DNA from 2 places in the Delftia sp. RIT313 genome. Region 2 is predicted to be linked to the other one. Evidence: predicted binding sites of a transcription regulator. Region 2 holds the regulator's gene; the other holds the start of a gene.
The links. The regulator LexA, encoded in region 2, represses DNA repair genes until DNA is damaged. The targets are predictions, from matches to a motif close to ACTGTATNNNNATACAGT.
Positions count from the first base shown of each region.

Region 1: the regulator LexA is predicted to act here: its motif matches at 1,662-1,679, upstream of BW39_RS01040 (DNA topoisomerase IV subunit B).

Region 1 covers NZ_JFYT01000001.1:246,878-250,735, reverse strand. The annotation lists gene BW39_RS01050 (class I SAM-dependent methyltransferase) at 1-91, opposite strand, end outside; gene BW39_RS31595 (hypothetical protein) at 163-312, opposite strand; gene BW39_RS01045 (MFS transporter) at 326-1,552, opposite strand; gene BW39_RS01040 (DNA topoisomerase IV subunit B) at 1,713-3,695, shown strand; gene BW39_RS01035 (lytic transglycosylase domain-containing protein) at 3,699-3,858, shown strand, end outside.
Region 2 covers NZ_JFYT01000035.1:255,719-259,576, forward strand. The annotation lists gene BW39_RS08620 (FecR domain-containing protein) at 1-130, opposite strand, end outside; gene BW39_RS08625 (sigma-70 family RNA polymerase sigma factor) at 135-611, opposite strand; gene BW39_RS31515 (hypothetical protein) at 692-838, opposite strand; gene BW39_RS08630 (hypothetical protein) at 866-1,288, opposite strand; gene lexA (transcriptional repressor LexA) at 1,451-2,125, opposite strand; gene BW39_RS08640 (asparaginase) at 2,224-3,213, shown strand; gene adk (adenylate kinase) at 3,306-3,858, opposite strand, start outside.

The DNA of each region.
Region 1 (3,858 bases), on a different contig from region 2:
GCCCGCAGGCCACGTCAAGCACCGAGGCCTGGGGCGCCAGAAGGTGCGACCAGCGTTGGATCCAGGGCGAGGGCGGCGTGGCTGCGTGCATGTGCAATTTTGGAAATAAAGTGAAAGCGGCCGACATTGTGCCGGCAGGCCTTCGCCGCTCCCGCTTCCATTTCAGAAGCAGGCCCAGATCTGGTCTGCCATGCCCAGCATGAACTGCGGCTGCAGGTAGAGCATGAAGACCAGGCCCAGCACCAGCAGCACGACGGCCCACAGCGCCAGCCTGCGCAGGATGCGTGGGCGGGGCCTGGTGGATGTGGTCATGGATGTCGTCATGTCAGGCAGCGGCCTGGGCCGCGCGCAACCGTGCCACGGGGGCTTCGCGTATGGGCAGGTTCAGCAGGCCGGCGGCCACGCCCAGGCCGATGGCCAGGTACCAGACCACCTGGTAGCTGCCTGTTTGGTCATAGAGATAGCCGCCCAGCCAGACGCCCAGGAAGCTGCCCACCTGGTGGCTGAAGAACACCATGCCGCTCAACATGGACAGATGCTGCACGCCGAAGATCTGGGCCACGGTGGCATTGGTCAGCGGCACGGTGGACAGCCACAGCAGGCCCATGGCGGCAGAGAAGATGTAGACCGACCAGGGCGTCAGCGGCGCCAGCAGGAAGAGCACGATCACCACCGAGCGCGTGAAGTAGATGGTGGACAGCAGGTAGCGCTTGGGCAGGCGCTGGCCCAGGTTGCCGGCCACGTAGGTGCCAACGATGTTGAACAGCCCCACCAGCGCCAGCGAGATGCTGGCCACCTGCGGTGCCAGGCCGTAGTCCTTGAGGTAGCTGGGCATGTGCACGCCGATGAACATCACCTGGAAGCCGCAGACGAAGTAGCCGGCCGTCAGCAGCACGAAGCTGGGCGTGCGCAGCGCTTCGGCGACGGCCTGGCCCGCGCTCTGGTCGCGCACGGGACGGGTGTTGCCGGCCTGGAAGCCCGGCTCGCGCAGGCCGAAGGCCAGCGGAATGATCATCAGCGCGCACAGCGACAGCAGCAGCAGGGCGTTGGACCAGCCGAAGTTCGAGATCAGGCTGCCTTCCACGGGCACCATGAAGAACTGGCCGAAGGAGCCCGCCGCCGCCGTCACGCCCATGGCCCAGCTGCGCCGCGCCACGGGAATCTGGCGGCCCAGCACACCGTAGATCACGGCATAGGTGGTGCCTGCCTGGGCTGCGCCGATCACCACGCCGGCCGTCAGGGCGAACCAGGTTGTCGTGGGCGCCATGGCCATGCCGGCCAGGCCCAGCGCATACAGCAGCGCGCCCACCAGGAGCACGCGGAAGGCGCCGAAGCGGTCGGCCAGCATGCCGCCGAAGATGCCGAGCACGCCCCAGGACAGGTTCTGGATGGCGATGGCAAGCGCGAAGGACTCGCGCGTCCAGCCCATTTCCTGGGTGATGGGCTGCAGCCACAGGCCGAAGCCGTGGCGGATTCCCATGGACAGCGTCACGACTGCGCCCCCGCACAGCAGTATCTGCACCATGGACATGGGTTGGTTGTTTTTTTGCATGCGGCAAACTTTAGCGAAACTCCGGGTTTTGCGCTGTGCCGCTTGGGTCGCCCATGCGCCAGCGCGGCCCTTGATGGCAGCGGCTTTTTCGGGATAGTCACTGTCAATGACTGTGAATGCATCCAGCACTGAGCCGGGCCGCGCACTACAATCCGCCCCCATGGCAGTCAAACCATCTCCCACTTCCGCAAGCGAATACTCCGAAGGCTCGATACGCGTGCTCAAGGGCCTTGAGCCCGTCAAGCAGCGTCCCGGCATGTACACGCGCACCGACAACCCCCTGCACGTGCTGCAGGAGGTGATCGACAACGCGGCCGACGAGGCACTGGCCGGCTTCGGCAAGAAAATCCGCTTCACCCTGCATTCCGACGGCTCCTACAGCGTCGAAGACGACGGCCGGGGCATCCCCTTCGGCATGCATCCCGAGGAAAAGGCGCCCGTGGTGGAGCTGGTCTTCACGCGGCTGCATGCGGGCGGCAAGTTCGACAAGGGCAAGGGCGGCGCCTACAGCTTCTCGGGCGGCCTGCACGGCGTGGGCGTCTCGGTCACGAATGCACTGGCCACGCGCCTTGAGGCCTGCATCCACCGCGAGGGCAAGGTGGCCACCATCGCCTTCTCGGGCGGCGACGTGGTCGAGCCCCTGCAGTCGCGGCCGCTGGCCGCGGGCGAACGCAAGCAGGGCACGACCGTGCGCGTGTGGCCCGATGCCCGCTATTTCGAATCGCCCCAGTTGCCCATGGGCGAGCTGATGCACCTGCTGCGCAGCAAGGCCGTGCTCATGCCCGGCGTCTCGGTGACCCTGGTCAACGAGAAGACGCGCGACACCCAGACCTGGCAGTTCAAGGGCGGCCTGCGCGACTACCTGCAGCAAAGCCTGCATGGCGAGGCGGTCATCCCCCTGTTCGAGGGCGAGGGCTTTGCCGACCGCCACCACGACAGCTTTGCCGAAGGCGAGGGCGCCGCCTGGTGCGTGGCCTTCACCGAGGACGGCGCACCGCTGCGCGAAAGCTATGTCAACCTGATCCCGACCACCGCCGGCGGCACGCATGACAGCGGCCTGCGCGACGGCCTGTTTCAGGCGGTCAAGGCCTTCATCGAGATGCACTCGCTGCTGCCCAAGGGCGTCAAGCTCATGCCGGATGACGTCTTTGCGCGCGCCAGCTATGTGCTCAACGCCAAGGTGCTGGACCCGCAGTTCCAGGGCCAGATCAAGGAGCGCCTGAACTCGCGCGATGCCGTGCGCCTGGTCAGCGGCTATGTGCGCCCCGCGCTGGAGCTGTGGCTCAACGAGCACGTGGAATGGGGCCGCAAGCTGGCCGAGATCGCCATCAAGGCCGCGCAGACCCGCCAGAAGGCGGGCCAGAAGGTCGAAAAGCGCAAGGGCTCGGGCGTGGCCGTGCTGCCGGGCAAGCTCACCGATTGCGAAAGCCGCGACCTGAGCCTGAACGAGGTCTTCCTGGTCGAGGGCGACTCGGCCGGCGGCAGCGCCAAGATGGGCCGCAACAAGGAAACCCAGGCCGTGCTGCCCCTGCGCGGCAAGGTGCTCAACACCTGGGAGGTGGACCGCGACCGGCTGTTCGCCAACAACGAAATCCATGACATCTCGGTGGCCATCGGCGTGGACCCGCATGGCCCCAACGACACGCCCGACCTGTCGGGCCTGCGCTACGGCAAGGTCTGCATTCTTTCGGATGCCGACGTGGACGGCTCGCACATCCAGGTGCTGCTGCTGACGCTGTTCTTCCGCCATTTCCCCAAGCTCATCGAGGCCGGCCACATCCATGTGGCGCTGCCGCCGCTGTTCCGTGTGGACGTGCCTGCGCGCGGCAAGAAGCCTGCGGCCAAGATGTACGCGCTGGACGAGGGCGAGCTGACCGCCATCCTGGACAAATCGGCCAAGGACGGCGTGCCGCGCGAGAAATGCCAGATCAGCCGCTTCAAGGGCCTGGGCGAGATGAATGCGGAGCAGCTGTGGGAGACCACGCTCAACCCCGACACGCGCCGCCTGCTGCCCGTGCAGTTCATGAACCTGGACTTCGCGGCGGCCGAGCAGGTCGTCACCAAGCTCATGGGCAAGGGCGAGGCCGCAGCGCGCCGCGAGCTCATGGAGCTCCATGGCGACGCCATTGAAGTCGATATCTGACCCATGACTGTGCTCCGCGCCGCCCTGAAGCACCGCCCGCACCCGGCGCGCGGCGCCGGGGTGCGCGCGCTGGCGGCGCTGGGCCTGGCCCTGGCGCTGTGGGGGCTGGCGCGGCCGGCGCATGCCGATCTCTGGGCCTTCGTGGACGAGCGCGGCATCACGC
Region 2 (3,858 bases):
CGGCCTCATGCCATTTTTGCCAGTCCTGTTGCAGGCCTGCTGTGGCAGAGGCGCCGCGCAGTTTCACGTGCCAGGCGGCGGCCTCATGCAGGGCGCGGCGGTCGTTGCCTTCCAGATGTCTCTCGCCCATGTGGCTATGCCAGGACCAGGCAGCAATGCTCCATCGCCCGGGTCAGGTAGTTGCTGACGGTGCGCAGCGATACACCCAGGCGCTGGGCGATCTCTGGGTAGCTCAGTTCCTCGAACTGGGCCAGCACGAAGGCTTCGCGAACCTTGGGGGGAAGACCCTGGAGCATGCGGTCCACATCCAGCAGGGTCTGCTGGACGATGGCCTGCTCTTCGGGCGAAGGCGCCAGCGATTGCGGCAACTGGGCCAGATAGTCCAGATAGGACTGCTCCAGCGTGCGGCGGCGAAACAGGTCGGCGACCAGGCCCCGGGCGATGGTGGCCAGGTAGCGCCTGGGTTCGCGGATGTCCTGCTGCGGCAGGGGCGAGCGCAGCAGACGCACAAAGGTGTCCTGGGCCAGGTCGGCGGCATCGTCACGGTTTCCCAGGCGTTTGCGCAGCAGGCTTTCCAGCCAGGGATGGTGGTTCTGGTAGAGGCTGTGCACGGAGAAGGCTGGGGCGGAGGAGGCGGGCGCAGTGGCAATCGCTGCTGCAAAAGATAATAAGAATGATTATCAATTATCTTTCAGGCCGGCGCCCCTCCCGCAAAGAGGGCGTCCACTTGTTGCATGTGCGCTACAGGGCAGTGGTGGCCGCCAGCCTGCACCAGCTTTGCGCAGGCCGATTCCTCGTGCGGCACGCGGTCCGCGCCGCCCAGGTTTGTGTCGTGCAAGGTGTGTCGCACACCTTGCATCGGGCCTCAGTTGGCTGCCGGTCCGCCATGCGCCTCCATGCGCTCCAGCGCAGCGCAGACATCCGCCATGCGCCCGGAAATGAACAGGCATTCCGGCTGTTCCTGCGGCGACCGCTGGATGATGCGCAGGCCTGAAGGCTGCTCAGGTGCGGATTGCAGGGCGGGCTGCGTCGGCAGCAAGGGCAGGATCAGCTGGGCATCTCCATGGTCTGCAGCGCGTGCGGCCTTGCCGCGGCGCTGCTGGCTGCGCCGGCGTGCCTTGCTGAAAGAGATCACGTTGGCGGGCTCGGGTGCTGCAGCAGGTAATGGCTGGCACGCAGGGGCTTGTGCAAGTGGCATGGCCGACTCCATGGCGGTCGCAGTCAGGCGGATGCCATGTGCCAGGCGCAGGAAGGAAAAAGAAGACAGTGTTGGCAGAGCGAATCCCATGTGACGACTCCTGTTGGCGTGTTTCAAAGAGGCATGGACACAGGCAGGATTGCGGTTTGCGGGCAAAGCTCCGCCCAGGGCGAAGCTCCAAGGCTTCGCGCCTACCACCTGGGCGGTGCGTGAAATGGGGTGAGGCGGCCGAAGAAGGGCCGCCAGTCCGGCTTACATGGACATGCTGTTGCGGATCAGCCCCACGGCCAGGCCTTCAATGGCAAAGGCCTCTTCGGGGGCGACGCGGATCACCGGGTAATCGGGGTTTTCCGGCAGAAGTTCCACGCCCTGCGTGGTGCGGCGCAGGCGCTTGACGGTGACTTCATCACCCAGGCGCGCCACGACGATCTGGCCGTTGCGGGCTTCGTGTGCGGACTGCACGGCCAGCAGGTCACCGTCCATGATGCCCGCGTCGCGCATGGACATGCCGCGCACGCGCAGCAGATAGTCGGGGCGCGTCTGGAACAGGCTGGGCTCGACGGAATAGGTTTGGTCGATGTGTTCCTGCGCGAGAATGGGCGAGCCCGCCGCAACGCGGCCCACCAGGGGCAGCATCAGCGGCGCCAGGGCCGACAGCGGCAGTCCGAAGCTGGTGCCGCGCGCGGCATTGATGTTGCGCACGGTGTCGGTACGCAGGCGAATGCCGCGCGAGGTGCCGCTGACCAGTTCGATCACACCTTTGCGGGCCAGGGCCTGCAGGTGTTCCTCGGCAGCGTTGGCGGACTTGAAGCCCAGCGTGTTGGCGATTTCCGCGCGGGTGGGAGGCGCGCCCGTGCGGGAGATGGCGGCCTGGATCAGGTCCAGGATCTGTTGCTGGCGGGCGGTGAGCTTGGGATGGTCGAGCATGGCGTGCGTCCGGTCCTTGAGGGCAGATGGCAGGCTGGGAGGCCATCTGATGATTTATACAGTATCTGTATTTTTAACCAGTTTTCCAAGAGGTGCAAGTGGGGCAGTCAAAGTTGGTGATTCTGGGCACGGGCGGGACCATCGCCGGCCGGGCGGATTCGCAGTCGCAGGGCGTGGGGTACAAGGCCGGGCAGATCACGGTGCAATCGCTGCTGGAGGCTGTGCCGGACCTGGAGCAGCAGGCGCTGGGACCCGTGCAGACGCAGCAGATCGCGCAGGTGGACAGCAAGGATATGGACTGGCCCGTGTGGCGCGCGTTGCTGCGCGCCTGCACGCAGGCACTGGAGGATTCGGACACACGCGCCGTGGTGATCACGCATGGAACGGACACGCTGGAAGAGACGGCCTGGCTGCTGCACAGCCTGCTGCCGGCCACCAAGCCCATTGTGTTGACCTGCGCCATGCGCCCGGCCACGGCTCTGTTGGCTGACGGACCGCAGAATCTGCGCGATGCCGTGACCGTGGCTGCCAGCGGCGGGCGCAGCGGCGTATGGGTGGTGGCAGGCGGCGAGGTGCATGCGGCAGCCCAGGTGCAGAAGGTCCATCCCTACCGGCTGCAGGCAATGCGCTCCGTGGAAGGCGGGCCGCAGGCGTTGGTGGAGGAAGGGCGTGTGCGCTGGCTGGTGCCCGATGCGCCGTCCTCCCCCGCCGCGCCGTCCACGGGGGCCATGGTGCCTGCGGCCATGTCATCTGATCTGCTGGCGCTGGATGAGCTGCCCTGGGTCGAGGTGGTGTTCAGCGGCGCCTTGGCGCGTGCCAGCGGCGTGGATGCGCTGGTGGCGGCAGGCGTGCGTGGCATCGTCGTGGCTGGCACGGGCAATGCGACGGTTCACGAAAGCATGGAAGCGGCCTTGCAGTGTGCCCGCGACAGGGGTGTCTGGATCTGGCGAGGCACGCGCTGTGCCGAAGGCCTGCCCGTGGCCTCCGGCCTTGGGACCAACCCGGCAGAGGCCGATCTGGCGCATCTGCCCGTGGCAAAGGCTCGGATTGCGATGATGCTGGCGCTGGCAGCGCAGCCGCGCGATTGAGCCGGGCGATGACGCCGGCATTTCTTCAGTTGCTGGCGGTCAACAAAAAAGCACCCGGCGGGTGCTTTTTTCGTTGCGGCACATGGCCTGCATCACTCAGCCAGTGCAGCCAGTGCGCGTTGGGTGATGTCCTCGACCGAGCCCAGGCCGCTGATGGCGCGGTACTTGGGTGCCGCTGCGGCTTCCTTTTCGGCCCATGCGCGGTAGTAGTCCACCAGGGGGCGGGTCTGGCTGCTGTAGACGTCCAGGCGCTTCTTGACGGTTTCTTCCTTGTCGTCTTCGCGCTGCACCAGCGGCTCGCCGGTCACGTCGTCCTGGCCTTCGACCTTGGGCGGGTTGAACTTGACGTGGTAGGTGCGGCCCGAGGCGGGGTGGGAACGGCGGCCGCTCATGCGCTCGATGATGGCGTCGAAGGGCACGTCGATCTCCAGCACGTAGTCCAGCTTCACGCCGGCGGCCTTCATGGCGTCTGCCTGGGGAATGGTGCGGGGAAATCCATCAAACAGGAAGCCGTTGGCGCAATCGGCCTGGGCGATGCGTTCCTTGACCAGATTGATGATCAGGTCGTCGCTGACCAGTTGGCCGGCGTCCATCACGGCCTTGGCCTGCTGGCCCAGGGGCGTTCCGGCCTTGACGGCGGCACGC